4 regions of the Streptomyces sp. NPDC052225 genome follow, and region 1 is predicted to be linked to each of the others. Evidence: riboswitches for the same ligand, from Rfam matches in the RefSeq annotation. Region 1 holds a riboswitch; each other region holds the start of a gene.

Region 1 (5,646 bases):
GCGAGCAGCGCCGGGAGCTGCTCCACGACGCGGGCCGAGGCGATCGGCGCGGCCACGGTGGGCTGGGCGGCGAGCCAGGCGAGGGCGACCGTGGCGATCTCGGCGTCGTGGGCCTGCGCGACCTCGTCGAGGGCGGCGAGCACCTTGCGGCCGCGCTCGGTCTCCAGGTGCCGGCCGGCGCCGGCGGCCCGCGCGCTGTCGACGGTGGCGCCCGGACGGTACTTGCCGGTCAGGAAGCCGGAGGCGAGCGCGTAGTAGGGGACGGCGCCGAGGCCGGCGCGCGAGGCGATGTCCTGGCGCTCGCCCTCGTACGTGTCGCGCGAGACGAGGTTGTAGTGCGGCTGGATGGCGACGTAGCGGGCCACGCCCTCGCGGTCGGAGAAGTCGAGGGACTCCTGGAGGCGCGCGGGCGAGATGTTCGAGGCGGCGATGTTGCGCACCTTGCCGGCCTTCACCAGCTCGTCGAGCGCGCCGATGATCTCCTCGACCGGGATCGTCTCGTCGTCGTCGAAGTGCGTGTAGTACAGGTCGATGTGGTCGGTGCCCAGGCGCTTGAGGGAGGCGTCGGCGGCGGCCTTGATGTTCGCGCCGCGCAGGCCCTGGAAGTCGGGGTGGCGGGCGACCTTGGTGGCCACGACGACGTCGTCGCGGTTGCCGCGGGACGCCAGCCACTTGCCGATGATGGTCTCCGACTCGCCGCCCTCGTTGCCCTCGACCCAGGCCGAGTACGAGTCCGCGGTGTCGATGAAGTTGCCGCCCCCGGCGACGTACGCGTCGAGCACCGCGAACGAGGTGGCCTCGTCGGCGGTCCAGCCGAAGACGTTGCCGCCGAGGGAGAGCGGGAAGACCTCGAGGTCCGAGGAGCCGAGCTTGCGAAGAGAAGTCATGTGTCGGCTCAACAGACGTACAGAATGCGGTATTCCGTAGACAGCGAGGTCAGCCCGCCAAAGGTGGGTAAAACCGGCAGCCCTGACGTCGGGGGGTTGCCGCCAGGACCGCCGGGGTCACAAGGCGGGCTCTCAGGGAGTGAGGCCCTTGTCGCGCAGCCAGGCGGCCGGGTCGATGCCGGTGGCCTGCCCGCCGGGGTGGACCTCCAGGTGGAGGTGCGGTCCCGTGACGTTGCCGGTGGCGCCCACGCGGCCGATGACGTCGCCGGTGGAGACCTTCTGGCCCACCGTGACGTTCATCGACGACTGGTGGCAGAACCACAGCTCGGTGCCGTCGTCGAGGGTGATGACCGTGCGGTAGCCGTACGCGGTGTTCCAGCCGGCCTCGGTGACGGTGCCGGAGTGGATGGCGTAGATCGGGGTACCCGTGGGAGCGGCGAAGTCCAGGCCCGTGTGGTAGCCGGACGACCACATGGCGCCGGGCTGCCCGAACGTGCCGGTGATCGTGTACGAGGCGACCGGGATCTTGTAGCTCTTGGCGAGCTTGGCGAGGCGCTCGGCCTCGGCCTTCTTGCGCGCCTCCTCCTCGGCCGCCTTCTTCTCGGCGGCGGCCTTGGTCTCGGCGGCCTTCTGCTTCGCGGCGGCTTCCTCGGCGGCCTTCTGCGCGGCTGCCTCTTCGGCGGCCTGCTTCTCGGCGGCGTCGGCGGCGTCCTGCTGCGTCTCGGCCTGCTGCATGATGCGGGCGCGCAGCGTCTCGCCTGCGTCGGTCTGGCCGCTGCCGGTGCCCATGGTGGTGAGCGGGGCGGCCGCGGCGGCGGGGGCTCCGTCCGAGTCGTCGGATATCAGCGCGCCCACGCCGGGCAGCGACTTGGCCTCCGGCAGGGAGTCCTTGACGGCCGACAGGTCGGGCATGGAGATCTGGACCGCGGGCTTGCCGCCCTGCGCGGTGGCGATGCCGCCCGCGCCGACGGCGGCGATCACGCCGACGCCGAGGACCGTGGAGCTGCGCGCGAGGCCTCCGCGCTGCCGGGCGACGCGGTGCTTGCCGCGGACGGGGCGGACGGACTCCTCGGTGGGGTTCCACTCCTCCCAGTTCTCCTGCGCGACACTCTCGGCACCGAAGTCACCGTCGGTGGAGGCATGCAAGAACTCGGGGGCAGGACGGTTCGACGCCACGAAGGCGCTCTCCTTTCCTTCCTTCTCGCCTACCGGGTTAGCTGACGGGTTCGGAGCAGGAAGGTCTCCTACGGACGTGAAGTACGTCCGATTCACCCCAAGTTGGTGGTTCCCCGGCTCCCTTTCGGGATTAGGCGTGTGCGCACGGAGCCATCTCTTGTGACGGCTGGGACGACCGCGCTGCGTTATCGAACGTTAATAGACAGCCGACACTAATTCCAAGCCGTTCCCACTGATCGTTCACTTCTTTGGCCTGGACTTAACGGCCGAAGACCGGGCGGAACGGGTCGACTTGGCCGACCGCGCGAACACGCCCTTCAGCTGACGGTGTGTCAATTGTTATGCGGAGAGCGCGGAGAGTCACGGCCGTCGTACGGCGAGCAGTGCCATGTCGTCGGTCGCGCCGCCCCCGGTGTGCGCGCGCACCTCCTCCGAGAGCGCCGCGAGGAGTTCCTCGGGTCCGGGGAAGATGCGCCCGGCGAGGCGGGCCGCCGGATCGTAGAAGACGCCGTCCGCGTCGCGCGCCTCGGAGAGCCCGTCGGTGTAGAGCAGCAGAGTGGCGCCCGCCGGGAAGCCCGCCTCGGTGGCCCGGTCGGGCCAGCTGCCGAGTTCGCTCATGCCGAGCGGGAGCGCCGCCTCGTCGGGTCCGATGACGCGTACGGTGCCGTCGCCGAGCAGCACGATGGGTTCGGGGTGGCCGCGGTTGAGGATGCGGACGACCCTGTCGAAGCCGCCGCCGTGCGGGATCTCGGCGAGCACGGCCGTGGTGAATCCCTCGAAGTCGTCGATGCCGCTGCGCCGGGTGCCCTCGCGCGCGAGCGCCCGCTCCAGGCGCTGGGCGACCGCCTCCAGGCTGCCCTCCTGCTCGGCGGCCTCCCGGAACGCGCCGATCACCACGGCGACGGCGGCGACCGCACCCATCCCCTTGCCGCGTACGTCACCGACGACGATCCGGACACCGTGCGGGGTGTCCTGCACGGCGTACAGGTCCCCGCCGATGAACGCCCCGGCCTGCGCGGCCTCGTACCGCGCGGCGATGGCGAGCCCGCCGATCCGGCCCGCGGGCACGGGCAGCACGGCGAGCTGCGCGGCCTCGGCGATCTGCCGCGCGGACGCCAGCTGTTCGTCGCTGCGCCGCACGATCCGGTTGATGAAGCAGGCGAGGGCGCACACGGTGGCCACGGTGGCGATCTCCGTGATGACGTCGGAGCCGAACTCGCCCGTGTATCTGAGGTGGACGGCGACGATCGCGGCGATCGAGACGAGTCCGGCCACGAGTGTGCCGCGCAGCGAGAAGAACGGGGCGGCGACCAGGGGCGCCGCGCTGAACAGGGGCGCGCCGGAGAACCCCGACGGGGTGAAGTACTCGTAGGCCGCGCCGCAGACGATGAGCAGGACGGGGAGCAGTCGCAGGAAGGCACGGGTGGCGCCGGTGTCCGACGCGTATCTGTGCCTGCCTCCTCCGCGCTGCCCCACCACGTCTCCTACCGGCTCCGCGCCCGCTCTCCGGGCGTCTCACCAAGGTTTCCCGGGGTGCGGGGCGGGGGCTAGCAGGGTGGGCCGTATGGGTTACCCCCCTTTCTCTTCAAGCCCCTCCGGCGATTGAGGAGCGGGGCCCGGGGCGGAGCCCCGTGACCCGGGCGAGACGGCGCAGGGTCACGGCCCCCAGGCCGCCCACCCCCGCAAGCACCCACCACACCGCCCCCGACCCCATCAGCGCCCCCACCCCCAGATTCCCCACCGTGATCCCCACCCCGCACACCGTGTTGTAGAGCCCGTAATGCGTGGCGACCCAGCGGCCCCGGGCCAGGGAGACGACCGTGTCCATCTCGAACGGGTAGAGCACCGCCGTCGCCGCGGCGAGGCCCGCCGCGCAGAGCAGGAGCCCGGCCACGCCGACCCACCCGGTGCCGCCCGCCGCCGGCACCAGGAACGCCGCGCCCATCAGCCCGAGCCCGGCGACCAGGCACTGTTCGCGGCTCCAGGTCCGCCGGCACCAGTCGGTGATCCGCAACTGCCCGGCGAGCGCCACGAGCCCCGACGCCACGAACAGCGCGCTGGTCGCGACCTGCCCGGCCGTACCGCCGCCGACCAGGCGTTCCACGGTGAGCGGCAGCGCGAGATAGATCTGGAAGGACAGGACGTACGAGGATGTCATCGCCAGTGAGAACAGCCAGAAGGCGCGGTTGCCGAGGACGGTCGCCCACTGCCCCTTGCCGTCGCCGTCCGCCTCGGGCACCGCCGTGCGGTGGCGCGCGGGCAGCCGCACCGTCTGCACCACGGACAGCACCGCGAACAGGGCGGCCGACACCGCGCACGTCAGCCGGAAGTCGACGCCGGTCAGGGCGAGCCCGACGAGCGGCCCGAGCAGGATCCCCGCCTGGTAGTAGACGTTGAACAGGGCGAACGCCTCCACGCGGCGTTCCTCTCCGGCCTCCCCGGCGACGTACGCCCGTACCGCCGGATTGAACAGCGCGCCCGCGAGCCCGGTCGCGACGGACGCCCCGATGAGGACCGGCAGCGTGTCCGCGAAGGCGAGCGCGCCGAAGCCGAGCGTCCGCAGCGCGCACCCGGCGACGATCATCGGCTTGAACCCGAGCCGGTCCGCGAGCGCACCGCCGACCAGGAACATCCCCTGCTGCGACAGGTTCCGTACGCCGAGCACGAGCCCGACGGCCCAGGCCGCGAGGGAGAGCCGGCCCGACAGGTGTGCCGCGAGGTACGGCATCAGCATGTAGAAGCCGAGGTTGATGGAGAACTGGTTGACGAAGAGCAGCCGTACGGCCGGGTCGAACTTCCGTGTGCGGACGAGGACGTGCGTACCCGCGGCGGCCATCAGCGCACCCCCGCCGTGCGGCAGCGCACCGCGTACGACCACGCGGTGATCCCCGGCTCAGGGCCCGCGACCTCCCGCGGCGCGTCCGGCACCGGCGCGTCCAGGAGCCCGTGTCGCGCGCAGTACTCGTCGTTGAAGACGGTGTCGAAGTAGCGCTGCGGCCCGTCGGGGAAGACGGCCACGATCCGTGTCCCGGCCGGCCGGGTCCGCGCCAGCCACCCGGCGACGAGCGCCACCGCGCCCACGCTCCAGCCGCCGGTCGCGAACTGCCGCCCCGCCAGCTCCCGTGCGCTGCGCACCGCTTCGGCCGGGCCGACCCAGTGCACCTCGTCGAAGGCGGCGTGGTCGACGTTCGCGGGGTGGATGGACGAGCCGAGCCCGCGCATCAGGCGGGGGCCCGCGGGCAGCCCGAAGATGGTCGAGGCGACGGAGTCGACGCCGACCAGCTCAAGGCCGGGCATCCGGTGCCGCCCGCGCAGCGCCCGCGCGAGCCCCGCCGAGTGCCCGCCGGTCCCCACCGCGCACACCAGGACGTCGAACTGCCCGAGCTGCTCGGCGAGTTCGGCTGCGAGACCGGTGTACGCGCCCGGGTTGTCGGGGTTGTGGTACTGGTTCGGGCACCACGATCCGGGCATCCGCTCCATCAGTTCGGCGACCCGCTCGACCCGCGCCTGCTGCCAGCCGCCGACCGGATGCGGGGCGTCGACGACGTGGACGCGGGCGCCGTGCGCGGTCAGCATGCGCTCC
Region 2 (5,646 bases), on a different contig from region 1:
GCTCGCGCTGTGGCTGGAGGCCGACCGCATGGGCTCGCTGCTCGCGGCCCTGGACGACGAGTCCATGGAGAACCAGCGCGATGTCGTCAAGAACGAGCGCCGCCAGCGCTACGACAACGTGCCCTACGGCACCGCGTTCGAGAAGCTGACCGCCCTGATGTACCCCGAGGGCCACCCATACCACCACACGCCCATCGGCTCCATGGCCGACCTGGACGCGGCCACCCTTGAAGACGCGCGGAACTTCTTCCGCACCTACTACGCGCCCAACAATGCGGTGCTCTCCGTGGTGGGCGACATCGACCCCGAGGAGACGCTCGCCTGGGTCGAGAAGTACTTCGGTTCCATCCCCGGCCACGACGGCAAGCCCGCCCCGCGCGACGGCTCGCTGCCGGAGATCATCGGCGAGGAACTGCGCGAGGTCGTCGAGGAGGACGTGCCCGCGCGCGCCCTGATGGCCGCATACAGGCTCCCCGAGGACGGCACGCGCGCGGGAGACGCCGCGGACCTCGCCCTGACGGTGCTCGGCGGCGGCGAGTCCTCGCGGCTCTACAACCGCCTCGTACGCCGGGACCGCACCGCCGTGGCCGCCGGCTTCGGTCTGCTGCGCCTGTCCGGGGCGCCGTCCCTGGGCTGGCTCGACGTGAAGACGTCCGGTGACGTCGAGGTGCCGGTGATCGAGGCCGCCGTCGACGAGGAGCTCGCGCGGTTCGCCGCAGAGGGCCCCACGCCCGAGGAAATGGAGCGCGCCCAGGCCCAGTTGGAGCGCGAGTGGCTGGACCGGCTCAGCACGGTCGCGGGCCGTGCCGACGAACTGTGCCGTTACGCCGTCCTGTTCGGCGATCCGCAGCTCGCCCTCACCGCCGTACAGCGCGTCCTCGACGTGACCGCCGAGGAGGTCCAGGAGGTCGCCAAGGCCCGCCTGCGCCCCGACAACCGCGCGGTCCTCGTGTACGAGCCCACGGCGCCCGCCGAGACCGACGACGACAGCGACGAGGAGGCGGGCCGGTGACCGAGCAGCTCGCGACCATGGACTTCCACCCCCAGCCGCAGGCCGGCGCCGCCAAGCCGTGGGCGTTCCCCGCCCCGCAGCGCGGTGCCCTCGGCAACGGCCTGACCGTGCTGCGCTGCCACCGCCCGGGCCAGCAGGTCGTCGCCGTCGAGGTCAACCTCGACGCGCCCCTGGACGCCGAGCCCGCCGGGCTCGACGGCGTCGCCACGATCATGGCGCGTGCCTTCAACGAGGGCACCGACAAGCACTCCGCCGAGGAGTTCGCGGCCGAACTGGAGCGCTGCGGCGCCACGATGGACGCGCACGCCGACCACCCCGGCGTCCGCGTCTCCCTCGAAGTGCCCGTCTCCCGGCTCCCGAAGGCGCTCGCGCTGCTGGCCGACGCCCTGCGCGCGCCCGCCTTCGCCGACAGCGAGATCGAGCGCTTGGTGCGCAACCGCCTGGACGAGATCCCGCACGAGAGCGCCAACCCGGCCCGCCGCGCGGCCAAGGAGCTCTCCCGGCAGCTCTTCCCGGCGAGCGCGCGCATGTCGCGCCCGCGCCAGGGCACCGAGGAGACCGTCACCGCGATCGACGCGGCCGCCGTACGCGCCTTCTACGAGAAGCACGTACGCCCTGCCACCGCTACAGCCGTAGTGGTGGGCGACCTGACGGGCGTCGACGTCGACGCCCTCCTGGGGGACACGCTCGGCGCCTGGACCGGCGACACCACCGAGCCCCGCCCGGTCCCGCCGGTCACCGCCGACGACACCGGACGCGTCGTCATCGTGGACCGCCCGGGCGCCGTGCAGACGCAGCTGCTCATCGGCCGCATCGGACCCGACCGGCACGACCGCGTGTGGGCCGCGCAGATCCTCGGCACGTACTGCCTCGGCGGCACCCTCACCTCGCGCCTCGACCGGGTTCTGCGCGAGGAGAAGGGCTACACCTACGGAGTGCGCTCCTTCGCCCAGGTGCTGCGTTCGGCGCCGGACGGCACGGGCGCCGCGATGCTCGCCATCAGCGGGTCCGTGGACACGCCGAACACCGGGCCCGCGCTCGACGACCTCTGGAAGGTCCTGCGCACGCTGGCCGCGGAGGGCCTCACGGACGCCGAACGCGACACCGCGGTGCAGAACTTGGTGGGCGTGGCCCCGCTGAAGTTCGAGACCGCCGCGGCCGTCGCCGGCACGCTCGCCGACCAGGTCGAGCAGCACCTGCCGGACGACTACCAGGCGCAGCTGTACCGCCAACTCGCCGCCACGGGCACCGTGGAGGCCACTGCGGCGGTCGTGAGCGCCTTCCCGGCCGACCGTCTGGTGACGATCCTGGTGGGCGACGCCGCGCAGATCGAGGAGCCCGTCAAGGCGCTCGGGATCGGCGAGGTGAGCGTCGTCACCGGCTGACCCGGACGACCCGCAGGAGACCGCAAGCCCCGGTGGCCGCATAGGCCACCGGGGCTTCGTGGTGTCGCTCACGTCCGCAGTTGTCCGCCTCTCGACTAGCTATCGATCGCATATGTCCGAATTGAGGCGGAGGTTGCCTGTCTGCTCTGTGGCATGCACTACAAAAGCCGGGATCCGTTTGTTGATTGAAAGATGTCCCGCTTAGCGTCGGTCCGGCTGTCCGCCAGACACACGTCGCGCCCGCGACACCGGACAGTCATCGCCGAGTCCCCCATGGCGCGAGCCAGGGGAGCCGGGGACCCACCGCAGTCCCTGGGGTGAATCGGGCGCTCTTCCCGCGAGGGGAGGGAGCCCGTAGGAGACCTTCCTGCTCCGAACCCGTCAGCTAACCCGGTAGGCGAGAGGGAAGGAAAGGATCAACCCCTTCATGGCGTTCACCCGTGCCACCGGGAAGCACCGTCGTCCGAGCCGTCTCACGCGTACCACCGCGCAGGTCGCGGGCGTCGCGGCGCTCACCACGACCGGTGTCATCGGAGGCTTCGCCGCCCCCGCTCTCGCCGCAGACTCCGCGGCCGCCGACCAGAACGGCCTGACGCAGGCCATCGCCATCGGCGACTCCCTGGCCGACCAGATCGACGCACAGGCCTCCGCGCAGAAGAAGGCCGCCGCCGAAGCCGCCGCCGAGAAGAAGGCGGCCGAGGAGGCCCAGAAGAAGGCCGAGGCCGAGAGGCGCGCCGCCGAGGCGAAGGCCAAGAAGGAGCGCGAGGCCAAGGAGCGCGCCGCGCGTGAGGCCGAGCGCAAGCGCCTCAACACCTACGTGGCGCCCATCTCCAACTCGTACGTCTCCACCGCCTACAAGGCGAGCAGCGGCCTGTGGTCCTCCGGCAGCCACACCGGCATCGACTTCCACGCCGCGAGCGGCACCGCGGTGCACGCCGTCGGCTCCGGCACCGTCGTCGAGGCCGGCTGGGGCGGCGCGTACGGCAACAACATCGTGATCAAGATGAACGACGGCACGTACACCCAGTACGGTCACCTGTCGTCCATCGGCGTCTCCGTGGGCCAGTCGGTCACCCCGGGCCAGCAGATAGGCCTCTCCGGCGCCACGGGCAACGTCACCGGCCCGCACCTCCACTTCGAGGCCCGCACGAGCCCCGAGTACGGCTCGGACATCGACCCGGTCGCGTACCTGCGCTCGCACGGCGTCAGTGTCTGACGGCTGACCCGTTCGGACGACCTCACGAAAGCCCCGGCTCGCCGAGCCGGGGCTTTCGCGTGTGCACGCCGCTCCTGTCCAAAAAATATCCATGGATTCAGGGCTGCCGTCGGAAATTCAAGGACGGTGGAATAGAGTCACATGGCAAGCGCGCTGATCGAGCGTCAATCGCGCTTGCAGGGGCGTCAATCGACCGCGTTTCGCGGGGATTAAGGCGGAGGTCGGGTCATGCGCATTCCCGCGCACTCGGTATGCACGGCGATCCGCGACGACATCGTCGCGGGGGTCTACGAGCGCGGCAGCAGACTCACCGAGGAACTGCTCGCGCGCCGCTACGGAGTCTCGCGGGTGCCGGTCCGCGAGGCGCTGCGCACCCTGGAGGCGGAGGGGTTCGTCGTCACGCGCCGCCACGCGGGCGCGTGCGTCGCCGAGCCCACCGAGCAGGAGGCCGCCGACCTCCTGGAGATCCGGATGCTGCTCGAACCGCTGGGCGCGGCCCGCGCGGCGCAGCGCCGCACGGAGGCCCACCTGAAGGTCCTGCGCGGCCTGGTCAGGCTGGGCCAGGAGCGCTCCAGGCGAGGTCAGAGCGAGGATCTGCGCTCCCTGGGCGGCTGGTTCCACGAGACGCTCGCGCAGGCCTCCGGCAGCCCCGGCCTGATCACCCTGCTCACCCAGCTCCGCCACAAGATCGCCTGGATGTACGCCGTGGAGACGCCGGCCCAGCCCGCCGAGTCCTGGGCGGAGCACGGCGCGATCGTCGACGCCGTGGCGCGCGGTGACGCGCAGCGCGCCCGCACTCTGACCGCCCTGCACACCGAGCGGGCCACGGCGGCCCACCGGCTGCGCGTCCCCCGCGCGGGCGAGCGTGTGAGGACTTTGCAACCTCCCGTAAACACAGCAGGGCTCCGCCATTAACAGGGGAGCCGTATACAAAGAAGTGCACTATTCGTCGAATGGGCCGCGGAGTAATTGACGCTGCCCTTCGATTTCCGGTGCGCATTCTGTCGTACGTAAATGCAGATGCGGCCGGAGGGGGAAAGCAAAACAGCGGAGCCGCGCGCCCCGGGGGGAATCGCGCGGCTCCGCTGTTATTGCTGCGAGCGACGGCTCAGACGGTCTCGGGGAGCTCCTCGAGACCCTCGGCGACCAGCTTCGCCAGACGGTCGAGAGCGGCGTCCGCGCCCTCGGCGTCGGAGGCCAGGACGATCTCCTCGCCGCCCTGGGCGCCCAGGCCGAGCACCGCGAGCATGGAGGCGGCGTTGACCGGGTTGCCGTCAGCCTTGGCGATCGTCACGGGGACGCCGGACGCGGTGGCCGCGCGGACGAAGATGGAGGCGGGGCGGGCGTGGAGGCCCTCGGCCCAGCCGACGTTGACGCGGCGCTCAGCCATGTGATGCTGCCCTTCAGGTGTCTCACGGTTGTCTAGACCATTCTCACACACCGGCGAACGTGCTCGACGCGGACCCAGGTCCTTTGCGCGCACGGCCGTTCGGCCCTCCATAGCCTGCCTTCCCCACGCGCCCGACGCGACCCGTGCGCGCACTGCCCGCTTGTCGGTGGCCCGCCCTACCCTTGCGGCATGGAGACCCCGTCGGACCGGCACGCCTACCCCGCCCACTGGGAGGCCGACGTCGTGCTGCGCGACGGCGGCACCGCGCGGATCAGGCCGATCACCACCGAGGACGCCGAGCGCCTGACCAGCTTCTACGAGCAGGTCTCGGACGAGTCGAAGTACTACCGCTTCTTCGCGCCCTACCCGCGGCTGTCCGACAAGGACGTCCACCGCTTCACCCATCACGACTACGTGGACCGGGTCGGGCTCGCCGCCACGGTGGGCGGCGAGTTCATCGCGACGGTGCGCTACGACCGGATCGACGCGAAGGGCATGCCCGCCTCCATGCCGGCCGACGAGGCCGAGGTCGCCTTCCTCGTGCAGGACGCCCACCAGGGGCGCGGTGTGGCGTCCGCCCTTCTGGAGCACATCGCGGCCGTCGCCCGCGAGCGCGACATCCGCCGGTTCGCCGCGGAGGTGC
Region 3 (5,646 bases), on a different contig from region 1:
CATGACGCCGTTGGCCTCAAGGGTGCCGATCGCGGAGGCCGCGCGCGGGCACGTCAGGTAGTACGTCGTCGGGAACGGCGTGCCGTCCTCCAGGCGCGGGGCCGTCTCGACCACGTCCGGGTTGCCGCAGGGGCAGCGGTGCGCGATGGCCCGCAGACCGCGCGGCGGGCGGCCCAGCTGCTCCTGGAACGCGTGGATGTCGGCGTCCGTGGGCGCGGTGGGCTCGGTCTGGGGAGGAGGCGTCTGCATGACTGTGTTCGGCGTCTTTCGTCGTGTACGTGGATCAGACGTGTACGTGGATCGGTTGCGGGCGTTTCAGTCTGCCTGGTCGGCCTTGTCGACGCCGTCCCAGACGTTCGAGTACCAGGGGCGGTCGGCGGCGCCCTGCTCGACGCGGCTCGACTGGGTGGCGCGCGGATCGGGCACCACGTACCCGGTCTCGCCCGGCATCACCATGTGCAGGCGCTCCCGGATCCGCTGCTCGGCGTAGGAGTCGTCCTGCCAGCGGGCCTTCTCGTCGCGGAGCCGGTCGACGCGCTCCTTGGCCTCCTGCTGCTGCCGCTGGAGGTCCTCGATCTCGCCGCGCTGGGAGACGTACTGCCTTATGGGATAGGCGAGGGCGACGACCAGCGTGCACAGGACGAGGGCGAGGAGCGCCGCGCGTCCGGTGAGGCGGGAGCGGCGGGCCTGGCGCTTGTTCTGCGAGCGGTAGACGCGCTCGGCGGTCTGCTCGCCGAGGATGCGCAGCCGGGTCGCTGTGGAGAACGCGGCGGAGCGGTCCTTGTCCCGGTCGCGGACCTTTGCGGCCATCGCGTGCTCGCCTCCCCGATACGTACGTACGTCCCCGCACACGGTACGGGACCGAGTGCGGGGACGTAGGTAACTGCTACCTCAGCGGGCTCAGCCCTTGAAGCGCGGGAAGGCCGAGCGGCCGGCGTAGACCGCCGCGTCGTCGAGGATCTCCTCGATGCGCAGGAGCTGGTTGTACTTGGCGACGCGCTCGGAGCGGGCCGGGGCGCCGGTCTTGATCTGGCCGCAGTTGGTGGCGACGGCGAGGTCGGCGATGGTGACGTCCTCGGTCTCGCCGGAGCGGTGGGACATCATGCACTTGAAGCCGTTGCGCTGGGCCAGCTCGACGGCGTCCAGGGTCTCGGTCAGCGAACCGATCTGGTTGACCTTGACGAGCAGGGCGTTGGCCGAGTTCTCCTCGATGCCGCGCGCCAGACGCTCCGGGTTGGTGACGAAGAGGTCGTCGCCGACGAGCTGGACCTTGTCGCCCAGCTTCTCGGTGATGACGTTCCAGCCGGCCCAGTCGTCCTCGTACAGCGGGTCCTCGATGGAGACGAGCGGGTACGCGGAGACGAGCTCCTCGTAGTACTCCGTCATCTCGGCGGCGGAGCGCTCCTTGCCCTCGAACTGGTACTTGCCGTCCTTGTAGAACTCGGAGGCGGCGACGTCCAGGGCGAGCGCGATCTGCTGGCCGGGGATGTAGCCGGCCTCCTTGATCGCTTCGAGGATGAGGTCGAGCGCGGCGCGGTTCGACTCCAGGTTCGGGGCGAAGCCGCCCTCGTCGCCGAGGCCGGTCGACAGGCCCTTGGTCTTCAGCACCTTCTTGAGGGTGTGGTAGACCTCGGCGCCCCAGCGCAGCGCCTCGGAGAAGGACTCCGCGCCGATCGGGGCGATCATGAACTCCTGGATGTCGACGTTGGAGTCGGCGTGCGACCCACCGTTCAGGATGTTCATCATCGGGACGGGCAGCAGGTGCGCGTTCGGGCCACCGAGGTAGCGGAACAGCGGCAGGTCCGAGGCCTCGGACGCGGCGTGCGCGACGGCGAGCGAGACGCCGAGGATGGCGTTGGCGCCGAGCGAGCCCTTGTTGTCCGTGGCGTCCAGGTCGAACATCGCCTGGTCGATCAGGCGCTGCTCGGTGGCGTCGTAGCCGACGAGCTCCGGGCCGATCTGCTCGATGACGGCGAGGACCGCCTTCTCGACACCCTTGCCGAGGTAACGGTTGGGGTCACCGTCACGGAGTTCGATGGCCTCGAAGGCACCGGTGGAGGCGCCGGACGGGACAGCAGCACGACCCGTGCTGCCGTCGTCGAGGCCGACCTCGACCTCGACCGTGGGGTTGCCTCGGGAGTCCAGGATTTCCCGGGCTACGACGACGTCGATGGACGGCACGAGCATCTCCTTCTGGGATGTGACGCGGGCTATGCGGGGCCGCGATGCACGGCCTCGACCCCTTGAGCCTAACCGCCTCCGGGGCATCGGCCAGCCGACCGACCGTCCCTTGGACAACGCCGTGAGCGAAATGTTCCTGAACGGAACAAAAACAGCGACCCCCGTTCCGGATTCCGGAACGGGGGTCGCGGTGCGAGCGGCCCGTGGGGACGGGGCGGGGTCCTCGGCGTCCGCCGATGCCGGGACTCCCTATAAGGGTGCGGCTGCGGACTACTTCAGGTGGAGCTGCTGACCCGGGTAGATCAGGTCGGCGTCCTTGACGATGTCCTTGTTCAGCTTGAACAGCTTCTGCCAGGTCGTGCCGTGCGCGCCGGCGATCTCGCCGAGGGTGTCGCCGGACTTGACCTTGTACTCGCCGTCGCCCTTCTCGACCTTCTGGCCGGTCGGGGTCGTGACGGTCTCGCGCTTCTCGGAGCGGGTCGTCGTGGACGAGTCCGAGCGCTCCTGCTGCTTGGGCTGCGCCTGCTGCTGCGGCTGCGCCTGCTGCTGCGTCTCGGCGGCCGGAGCGGAGTTGCCGGTGGACGCGCCGGACAGGTTGACGCCACAGCTCGGCCAGGCGCCCTTGCCCTGGGAGGCGAGGACCTTCTCGGCGACGGCTATCTGCTGCGCCTTGGAGGCCTGGTCGGCCGAGGACGCGTAGGCGGTGCCGCCGTACGCGGCCCACGTGGAGGACGAGAACTGGAGGCCGCCGTAGTAGCCGTTGCCGGTGTTGATCGACCAGTTGCCACCGGACTCGCACTGGGCGACCTGGTCCCACTCGGAGGTGGTCGCGGCGGAGGCCGAGGTGGCACCCATCAGCGGGACGGCGACGGCGGCACCGGCGACACCGGCGAGCGTGGCGACACGGACGGCCTTGGACGGGCGGCGGTGCTTGCCCTTGCTGGAAAGCAGCATGGAGAGATCCCCTCACCGACGCCTACGAGGTGAGCTGTCGGGTTCGGGCCAGTGAGTGCCCGGCCGCGCATCCTTGTGCGCGGCTTAACCCCTAGCCGTCCGAAGTCGTCGACCTCGTACGGCGCTTACCTGGGTCCCCCGCTCCTGCCTACGGCGCTGACGCGTCGACTGTTCCCGTACGGACGTTGGCAGGATTCGGCGTGACGTCCATCGGGGCCCGCTGTGGCGAGCGGTCACGACCGTAAGCAGTGGATCCGCCCGATTTCAAAGACGATCAGGCCCTTTGAGACCCATCTCTCACTTGCGCCAAAGCGGACAAACAACCATCAATGCGTCCCGAACTCCCGCTACTTTTCGACCGATTCGAGACCAAGATCCAGACTCTGACCAGGAATGATGAGGTCCGGGTCGGACCCGACCTCCTTCTTGTTCCGGTCGTAGAGCGCGGCCCACCCGCCGTCCACGTCCTGCGCGTCGGCGATGTCCCAGAGGTTGTCGCCGGAGCGGACCGTGTAGGTCCCGTCGCCGCGCTTGTCGTCGCGGGAGGCGTGACGGCCTTCTCCCGTACGGGAGTCGGCGTCGTCGTCGGCGGCCCGGTCGCCGCGGTGGCGGCCGGCGGCGGAGGCGTCGCCGCCGGTGGCGGAGGGGTCCGGGGTGGCCGAGGCGGAGGACTCGGGGGCGGCCGGATCGACGGAGCCGGACGCGTCGGCGGGGTCCGCCGAGTCGGCCGGGCCGGCCGAATCGCCCGGGTCGGCCGAGGGAGTTGTGGCGCTCTGCTCCGACTTGTCCGAGTTGTTCGAGCTCTCGTCGGCCGCGGTGTCACTCTTGTCGCCGTCGGTGCCGTTACCGGAGGTATCCCCCGAGGCGTCAGTTGACGCGCCGTCGGATGCGGTGTCCGAGTCGTCCGACCCGTCGTGATTCTTCTCTCCCGAGGACGTGTCCGCATCGGACGCCTGCGGGGAGGGGCTCGTACCCGGGTCGACGTCGGCGGAGTCGTCGCTCTTGCTGAGGCCCGCGGCGAGCGAGCAGCTCGGCCAGGCGGCCGTGCCCCTGGCGTCGAGGACCTTCTCGGCGACGGCTATCTGCTGCGAGCGGCTGGCCAGGTCGGCGCGCGGGGCGTAGTCGAGGCCGCCGTACTGCTCCCACATCTCCTGCGAGAACTGGAGGCCGCCGTAGTAGCCGTTGCCCGCGTCCAGGCTCCACTGGCCGCCGGACTCGCACTCGGCGAGCTTGTCCCAGGCATGGGTGGAGGCGGCGCTCGCGTTCGTCGCGGCGAGCAGCGGGATCGCGATGGCGCTGCCGGTGACTCCGGCGGCGACGATCAGAGCAGGGGCCTGACGGGGGCGACGGTGACGACCGTTCCCGGAGAGCATGCGTTTGCCTTTCGCGAGACTGTTGCTGCTGCACGCGACGAGTGGTGCGGAGGTGACGGTTGTGCATGTGTCGCGATGACTGGTGAACGTAGCGGCACTCGAACGCTTGTCACAAGTCGATGCAGCGGAGATCACGTGAAAGTCACAGCTTTGACGGCCCGTCAGTTCTGGCGGGGCGTGAACTCCACCGGAAGCGTGCGCAGTCCGCGCATGATGAGCCCGCCGCGCCAGCGCAGATCGTCCGGTTCCTCCGCAAGTCGCAGGTCCGGCAGAGCCGTGAAGAGCGAGGCCAGGGCGGTCTTTCCCTCCAGGCGCGCGAGCGGGGCGCCTAGGCAGTAGTGGATGCCGTGCCCGTAGCCGAGGTGCTGGTTGTCGCGGCGGGAGAGATCGAGGGTGTCGGGCTCGGCGAAGCGCTCCGGGTCGCGGTCGGCCGCGGCGAGCACGACGAGGACCGGGTCGCCGACGCCGATGTCCTGGCCTCCGATACGCAGGGGCTCGGTGGCGAACCGCCAGGTGGCCAGTTCCACGGGGCCGTCGAAGCGCAGCAGTTCCTCGATGCCGGTGTCCAGGAGATCCGTTTCACCCTGCTTCAGGGCGAGTTGGAGGCGTTCGCGCTCCTCGGGGTGGGTCAGCAGGGCGTACGTGCCGTTGCCGATGAGGTTGATGGTCGTCTCGAAACCGGCGAAGAGGAGGATGAAGGCCATCGCGGCGGCCTCGTTCTCCGTGAGGTGCTCGCCGTGGTCGGAGGCGCGGATGAGGCCGGAGATCAGGTCGTCGCCGGGCTCGTCGCGCTTGCGATGGATGAGCTCGACGAGATAGTTCCGGATCTTCTTCACGGAGCGGGCGACCCCGCCGCGCGGGCCCTTGCCGTGGCGGATCATCATGCCCGCCCAGTCCCGCAGGTCGTCCTGGTCCTCGCGCGGGACGCCGAGCAGGTCGCAGATGGCGTAGATGGGGAGCGGGAAGGCGAAGTCGTGGATCAGGTCGGCCTCGCCCTTCGCCGCGAACTCGTCGATGAGCCGGTCGGTCAACTCCTGGACCCTGGGCGCGAATTCGGCCACCGTGCGCGGGGTGAACGCCTTCGACACGAGGCGGCGCAGGCGGGTGTGGTCCGGCGGGTCGATGTTGAGCAGATGCG
Region 4 (5,646 bases), on a different contig from region 1:
GTGCAGGACGAACGCCACCCGTTCCGCGGGGGAGAGCGTGTCGAGGACGACCAGGAGCGCCACGCCGACCTCGTCGGCGAGCAGCGCCTCCTCCTCGGGGTGGCCCTGCTCGTCGGGGCCGAGCTCCGGGTCGGCGGGCCGCTCGTCGAGCGGGTCCTCGCGGCGGGTGGTGCGCGAGCGCAGCATGTTGAGGCAGACCCGGGCGACGACCGTGGTCAGCCAGCCCGCCAGGTTCGTGACCTCGGACGTGTCGGCGCGGGCGGCCCGGATCCAGGCCTCCTGCACCGCGTCGTCGGCCTCGCTGAGCGAGCCGAGGATGCGGTACGCCACCGAACGCAGCCGCGACCGCTGTTCCTCGAACCGCCGCGCCAGCTCGTCCTCGCCGAGCACGCCGAGCGGCTCCGTACCGTCAACGGGCTTGTCCGTCATGCGCGTTCCCCCAGTTCCGAAACTGGGAGAAGTAGATCACGCGGCTCACGCCACGCGCGTGGCCCCTGCGAACGGCATCTGGTCGATCGGCGCGATCCGCACGGGCGCGGACGGGTTCGGCGCGTGGATCATCTGGCCGTTGCCGATGTAGAGGCCGACGTGACTGATGCCGGAGTAGAAGAACACCAGGTCGCCCGGATGGAGTTGGGACTTGGGGATGCGCTGCCCCGCGTTGATCTGGGCGTACGTGGTGCGGGGGATCGAGACGCCCGCGGCGCGGTACGCGGCCTGGGTCAGGCCCGAGCAGTCGAAGGCGTTGGGCCCGGTCGCGCCCCAGACGTACGGGCTGCCGAGGGCGCCCTGCGCGTAGGAGATCGCCGCTGCCACGCGGGAGTTGGACGCCTTGCCGAGGTCGGCGGTGAGGTCGTCGCGGGACGTCGCGCGCGAGGCGTGACCGGAGCCGTCCGTGCCGTACGAGGCGCCCGGGCCGTCCGTGCCGCCGGAGGCGAGCGCCCGGTCGGCCGGGTCGAGGCGGTCGAGGAGCCGCTTCGCCTCACCCAGCTTCTTCGTCACCGTCTTCTTCTGGCGCTCCAACTCCCGCTGTTTCCCGCGCAGTTCGGAGAGCGTGCCGTCGGCTTTCCCGCGCACCTGGTCGATCTCGCGCAGCTCCTTGCGGACCCGCGCGATCGTGGCGGCCTGCCGGGTGCCGACCCGGTCGGCGAGGGCCGCCTCGTCCAGGTAGCGGTCGGGCGTGGAGGAGAGGAGCAGTCGGACGGTCGGGTCGACACCGCCGGTGCGGTACTGCTCCGCCGCCATCGAGCCCAGCTTCTGCCGCTGGGAGTTGAGGGCCTCGGTGCGCCGCGACGCCTCGTCCTGGAGACTGTCGACCTTCTTCTGGGCCTTCTCGGCCTTCTCCTTCGCGCCGTTGTACTTCTCGGTGGCGACCTCCGCCTCCTGGTAGAGCTTGTCGACCTTCGCCTTCACCTCGGTGGGGGAGAGGTGCGGCTCCGCGTGCGCCGTGCCGCCGTCGAAGACGGTGGCGGTCGCCGCGGAGGCGAGGGCGAGGGTGGCCGCTGTGCGGGCCGTACTGCCACTGAGCGAGCGCTGTCGGGGCTTGCGGTGCGCTGCCGGCACGTGACGCCACGTCCTTTCGGAACGTCCTGCTTACGCGTCCGGCGGCGGCCCGCACAGGGGGAGCGGGCCGCCGCCGGACCTTTCTCGGCGGTGGTGTCCGACTGCCGCCCCTGGCCCGGGCGGCGGTGGGGAGCCGGTCACCTGAGGAAGGACGCTAAACCTCGGCGTAACGGGTTGGTGGCGGATTGTTCGCAACTGGCCCGTTTGTTGTGAGCGGTGTCGGAGAGTGACAGTCGCGTGCCCGCGGATGTCCGGGTGGGGTGCGGTGGAGTCCATGGGGGAGCGGTGACGGCCGGCGATCACCGCTTGGCTACGCTCCGCCTCATGGACGTACTCATCCACATCTTCGTCGGCCTGCACATCATCGGCATCGCCTCCCTGCTCGGCGGCTTCCTCACGCAGATGTCCGCGATGGGGCAGGGCGCGGCCCGCTTCAACAAGGCCATGCTGCACGGCGCGCTGACCATGCTGGTGACCGGTGTCGCCCTCGTCGGCCTCAATCAGGCCGACGACAACACCGTGAACAACATCAAGATCGGTGTGAAGCTGGCGATCCTCATCGTCATCCTCGGCATCGTGTACGTGAAGCGCGACGAGGAGAAGGCGGAGAAGGCCCTGTTCGCGACCGTCGGCGGACTCACGATCGCGAACATCTTCATCGCCGTTCTGTGGACCTGAGGGATCCGAGGGGTCAGGCGGGCCGCACCACGCTGTGGATGGACGACGTGCCGTCGTAGTAGATGGACTCCTCGCGGACGTACGCACCCGGCTTCGGCGCGTGGATCATCATGCCGTCGCCGAGGTAGAGGCCGACGTGGCTGATGTCGTCGTAGAAGAAGACCAGGTCGCCCGGCTGGATGTCGGAGAGCGGCACCGTCGTGCCGACCTCGACCTGGTCCCAGGTGGTGCGCGGCAGCGAGATCCCCGCCGCCTTCCACGCGGCCTGCGTGAGCCCCGAGCAGTCGTACGAGTCCGGGCCCGTGGCGCCCCACACGTACGGCTTGCCCTCCTGGGCCTTGGCGAACGCGAGCGCCTTCGCCGCCTTGGTGGCGTACGAGTCGGACGTGTCCGAGGCGGACCCGGAGGAGTCCGACGAGTCCGTGGAGCCCTGCTCCTTGGCGGCGGCCTCCTCGGCGGCCTTCCGCTTCTCCTCCTCCGCGGCCTTCTGCTGTGCGGCGAGCTCGGCGGCCTTCTTCTCGGCCGCCTCCTGCTTCGCCTTCTCGATGGCCGCGAGGCGCGCCTTCTCCTCGGCCGTCAGCTTGGAGAGCAGTTCCCGCGCGTCGGACAGCTTGGTCTGCACGTCCTGCTTGGTGGTCCTCAGCTCGGTCTGCGACGTGGTGAGGTCCTTGAGGCTGGCCTGCGCCTCGGTGCGCTTCTTCGCCGTGGTGCGCTGCTGGACCTGGTAGTCGTCGACGGCCTTCTTCTGCTCGTCGGTGAGCCGGCTCATCAGCTGGCGCTGCGAGAAATAGTCCTCGGGGTCGTCCGCGAGGAACATCGTCGCCGTGTCGCTGATGCCGCCCGTGCGGTACTGCTCGGCGGCGAACCGGCCCAGCTTCTGGCGCGCCGTGTTCATCTTCTCGGTGCGCTGCGCGATGTCGTCGAGGAGCTTGTCGACCTGCTTCTTCTTGCCCTCGGTCCGTTCCTTGGCCGCGTTGTACTTCTGCGTGGACACCTCGGCCTGCCGGTACAGGGTGTCGACCTTCTTCTGCACCTCTTCGATGCTCGGCTTGTGGGGCTGCGTGGGGGCGGCCTGGGCCGTCTGCGAGAGCAGGGCGACGGAGGTGAGCGCGGCGGTCGTGATGCCGACGGCGGGTGTCGTACGAAGGCCGCCGGATATCCGGGACCGGCTGCGCGGCTTGCGGTGCGACGCCAAGGCAGGCGACTCCTTCCATGGTCCGCCTACCGGGTTAGCTGTCGGGTTCGGGCGGGTGGTGCTCGTCGTGCGGAAGGCTGCCCTACGGTCAACTGCCCGGTGCTGCCGGGCCGTTGGGCCGATTCACCCCAAGGTCGGTGGGTCCCCGGTTCCCTGCCTTGCGGCGTACGGAACTCAGCGGGGGCTGTCCGGTCGCCGCGTTGTTCGCGGGCGGGGGGACGGACTGCCCGCGCAGCACCGTAGCCAACTGGTGTTGCTGCTGTGAAGGTTGATGTTCGATATGCCCGATACATTTTCGTGACCTTGGCTACTCCTCGGGCCCGCGCCCGGCCGTACGTGGTCAATCCGGAGGGATCTGCGCCGAATTGTCCGTAGATTGACCGGAGCCTTCCCCGGAGTTGCGGAGTCCGCCGACTTGTCCGCAGTACGGCCCCGCCACCGCGGGAGCGGGCGAGGGCGGCCCCGAGGGCGACACCTGTATCGGCACCTCGGCGGGCGTCGCGAAGCTCGACCAGGACGGCGGCGGGTGCCGGAGGAAGGCGTCGTTCGTCCCCGGGCTGTCGTCGGGCGCGACGAAGGACGGCGGCTTCGCGACCGGCCTCGACGGCGTCTTTGTCTCGGGCGCCCCGTCGTAGCGGACGTGGCGGGCGACGACCTCGTCGTGGTGTCGCCGGGCGGCAGGGCCAAGCCGTTCACCGTCTTCCCGAACCGCAACGGCCACGTGGCCGTCCCCGCCTCGATCGCCCTCGGCCCCGACGGCAACCTCTACGTCGGCGACCTGAACGGCGAGGCCGCCAGGGCGACCGCCCGCGTCTGGAAGGTCAGCCCCGGCGGCAGGATCCTCGGCTGGACCTCCGGCTTCGGCCCGGTCACCGGCGTCGCGGCCGACGGACACGGCGATCTGTACGTCAGCCGGCTCTTCGCCCGGACCGTCACCAAGGCCGACCGCGCCGGGACCGTCCTGGAGGGCGGAAAGAAGTCGCCCGGCGGCCGGTTCCGGCAGATTCTGTCCTTCTGACCTGCGACTTTCCCGGATTCCGGAGTCTGTCTTCCAGCGGTGTCGCAAAGGCGGCGGCGGGGTGTCAGTGGGGCGGCCTAGACTCGTAGGGCGATGAGCAGCCTCTTTGACGACAACTTCCTGGCCAGCCTCCAGAGCGGCGCGGAGGAGCCCCCGCCGCCGCCCGAGGACACCGATCCCGCAGCAGCTCCGGAGCCGATCCCGGACGACCTGTTCGGCGGGAAGTTCGACGTGCCTCCGGCCCGGGACGCCCACTACCGCGACGGTGCGCCGCGCCCGGTCATCGACCCGGCCGCGCTCCTCGACGGGCTGAACGAGAACCAGAAGGCGGCCGTCGTGCACGGCGGCTCGCCCCTGCTCATCGTCGCGGGCGCGGGCTCCGGCAAGACCCGCGTCCTGACCCACCGGATCGCCTACCTGCTCGCCGAGCGCGGCGTCCACCCCGGCCAGATCCTCGCGATCACGTTCACGAACAAGGCCGCGGGCGAGATGAAGGAGCGCGTCGAGTCCCTCGTCGGGCCGCGGGCCAACGCGATGTGGGTCTCCACCTTCCACAGCGCGTGCGTGCGCATCCTGCGTCGCGAGTCGAAGAAGCTCGGCTTCACGTCGTCCTTCTCGATCTACGACGCCGCCGACAGCAAGCGGCTCATGGCCCTGGTCTGCCGCGACCTGGACCTGGACCCGAAGAAGTTCCCGCCGAAGTCCTTCAGCGCGAAGATCAGCAATTTGAAGAACGAGCTGATCGACGAGGAGGACTTCGCCGCCACCGCCGCCGACGGCTTCGAGAAGACCCTCGCCCAGGCCTACGCGATGTACCAGTCGCGGCTGCGCGAGGCCAACGCCCTCGACTTCGACGACCTGATCATGACGACGGTCAACCTGATGCGCGCGTTCCCGGACGTCGCCGAGCACTACCGCCGCCGCTTCCGCCACGTCATGGTCGACGAGTACCAGGACACGAACCACGCGCAGTACGCGCTGGTGAAGGAGCTGGTCGGCCCGGCCGACTCCGACCCCGCCGAGCTGTGCGTCGTGGGTGACGCCGACCAGTCGATCTACGCCTTCCGCGGCGCCACGATCCGCAACATCCTCGACTTCGAAGAGGACTATCCGGACGCGACGACGATCATGCTGGAGCAGAACTACCGCTCCACGCAGACGATCCTGACCGCGGCCAACGCGGTCATCGAGC

The links. A riboswitch is a leader RNA that binds a small molecule or an ion and turns the genes downstream of it on or off. The one in region 1 is predicted to bind cyclic di-AMP.
Positions count from the first base shown of each region.
Region 2: linked by a shared signal. The riboswitch ahead of AB0L37_RS14990 (M23 family metallopeptidase) and the one ahead of AB0L37_RS03005 (M23 family metallopeptidase) in region 1 are both predicted to bind cyclic di-AMP.
Region 3: linked by a shared signal. The riboswitch ahead of AB0L37_RS22555 (transglycosylase family protein) and the one ahead of AB0L37_RS03005 (M23 family metallopeptidase) in region 1 are both predicted to bind cyclic di-AMP.
Region 4: linked by a shared signal. The riboswitch ahead of AB0L37_RS31690 (NlpC/P60 family protein) and the one ahead of AB0L37_RS03005 (M23 family metallopeptidase) in region 1 are both predicted to bind cyclic di-AMP.

Region 1 is NZ_JBFAVD010000001.1:599,549-605,194, reverse strand. Features, by position in the region: gene AB0L37_RS03010 (aldo/keto reductase) at 1-887, opposite strand, end outside; gene AB0L37_RS03005 (M23 family metallopeptidase) at 1,020-2,033, opposite strand; cyclic di-AMP (ydaO/yuaA leader) riboswitch at 2,075-2,210, opposite strand; gene AB0L37_RS03000 (PP2C family protein-serine/threonine phosphatase) at 2,424-3,539, opposite strand; gene AB0L37_RS02995 (MFS transporter) at 3,649-4,899, opposite strand; gene AB0L37_RS02990 (PLP-dependent cysteine synthase family protein) at 4,899-5,646, opposite strand, start outside.
Region 2 is NZ_JBFAVD010000008.1:145,012-150,657, reverse strand. Features, by position in the region: gene AB0L37_RS15000 (pitrilysin family protein) at 1-1,012, shown strand, start outside; gene AB0L37_RS14995 (pitrilysin family protein) at 1,030-2,397, shown strand; cyclic di-AMP (ydaO/yuaA leader) riboswitch at 2,648-2,812, shown strand; gene AB0L37_RS14990 (M23 family metallopeptidase) at 2,825-3,613, shown strand; gene AB0L37_RS14985 (GntR family transcriptional regulator) at 3,842-4,528, shown strand; gene AB0L37_RS14980 (HPr family phosphocarrier protein) at 4,722-5,003, opposite strand; gene AB0L37_RS14975 (GNAT family N-acetyltransferase) at 5,193-5,646, shown strand, end outside.
Region 3 is NZ_JBFAVD010000015.1:136,536-142,181, forward strand. Features, by position in the region: gene AB0L37_RS22540 (DUF501 domain-containing protein) at 1-249, opposite strand, end outside; gene AB0L37_RS22545 (septum formation initiator family protein) at 316-810, opposite strand; gene eno (phosphopyruvate hydratase) at 901-2,181, opposite strand; gene AB0L37_RS22555 (transglycosylase family protein) at 2,452-3,135, opposite strand; cyclic di-AMP (ydaO/yuaA leader) riboswitch at 3,140-3,346, opposite strand; gene AB0L37_RS22560 (transglycosylase family protein) at 3,483-4,508, opposite strand; gene AB0L37_RS22565 (cytochrome P450) at 4,670-5,646, opposite strand, start outside.
Region 4 is NZ_JBFAVD010000028.1:47,436-53,081, reverse strand. Features, by position in the region: gene AB0L37_RS31705 (sigma-70 family RNA polymerase sigma factor) at 1-429, opposite strand, end outside; gene AB0L37_RS31700 (NlpC/P60 family protein) at 475-1,563, opposite strand; gene AB0L37_RS31695 (hypothetical protein) at 1,888-2,241, shown strand; gene AB0L37_RS31690 (NlpC/P60 family protein) at 2,255-3,436, opposite strand; cyclic di-AMP (ydaO/yuaA leader) riboswitch at 3,444-3,626, opposite strand; gene AB0L37_RS31685 (hypothetical protein) at 3,835-4,071, shown strand; gene AB0L37_RS31680 (hypothetical protein) at 4,077-4,454, shown strand; gene pcrA (DNA helicase PcrA) at 4,548-5,646, shown strand, end outside.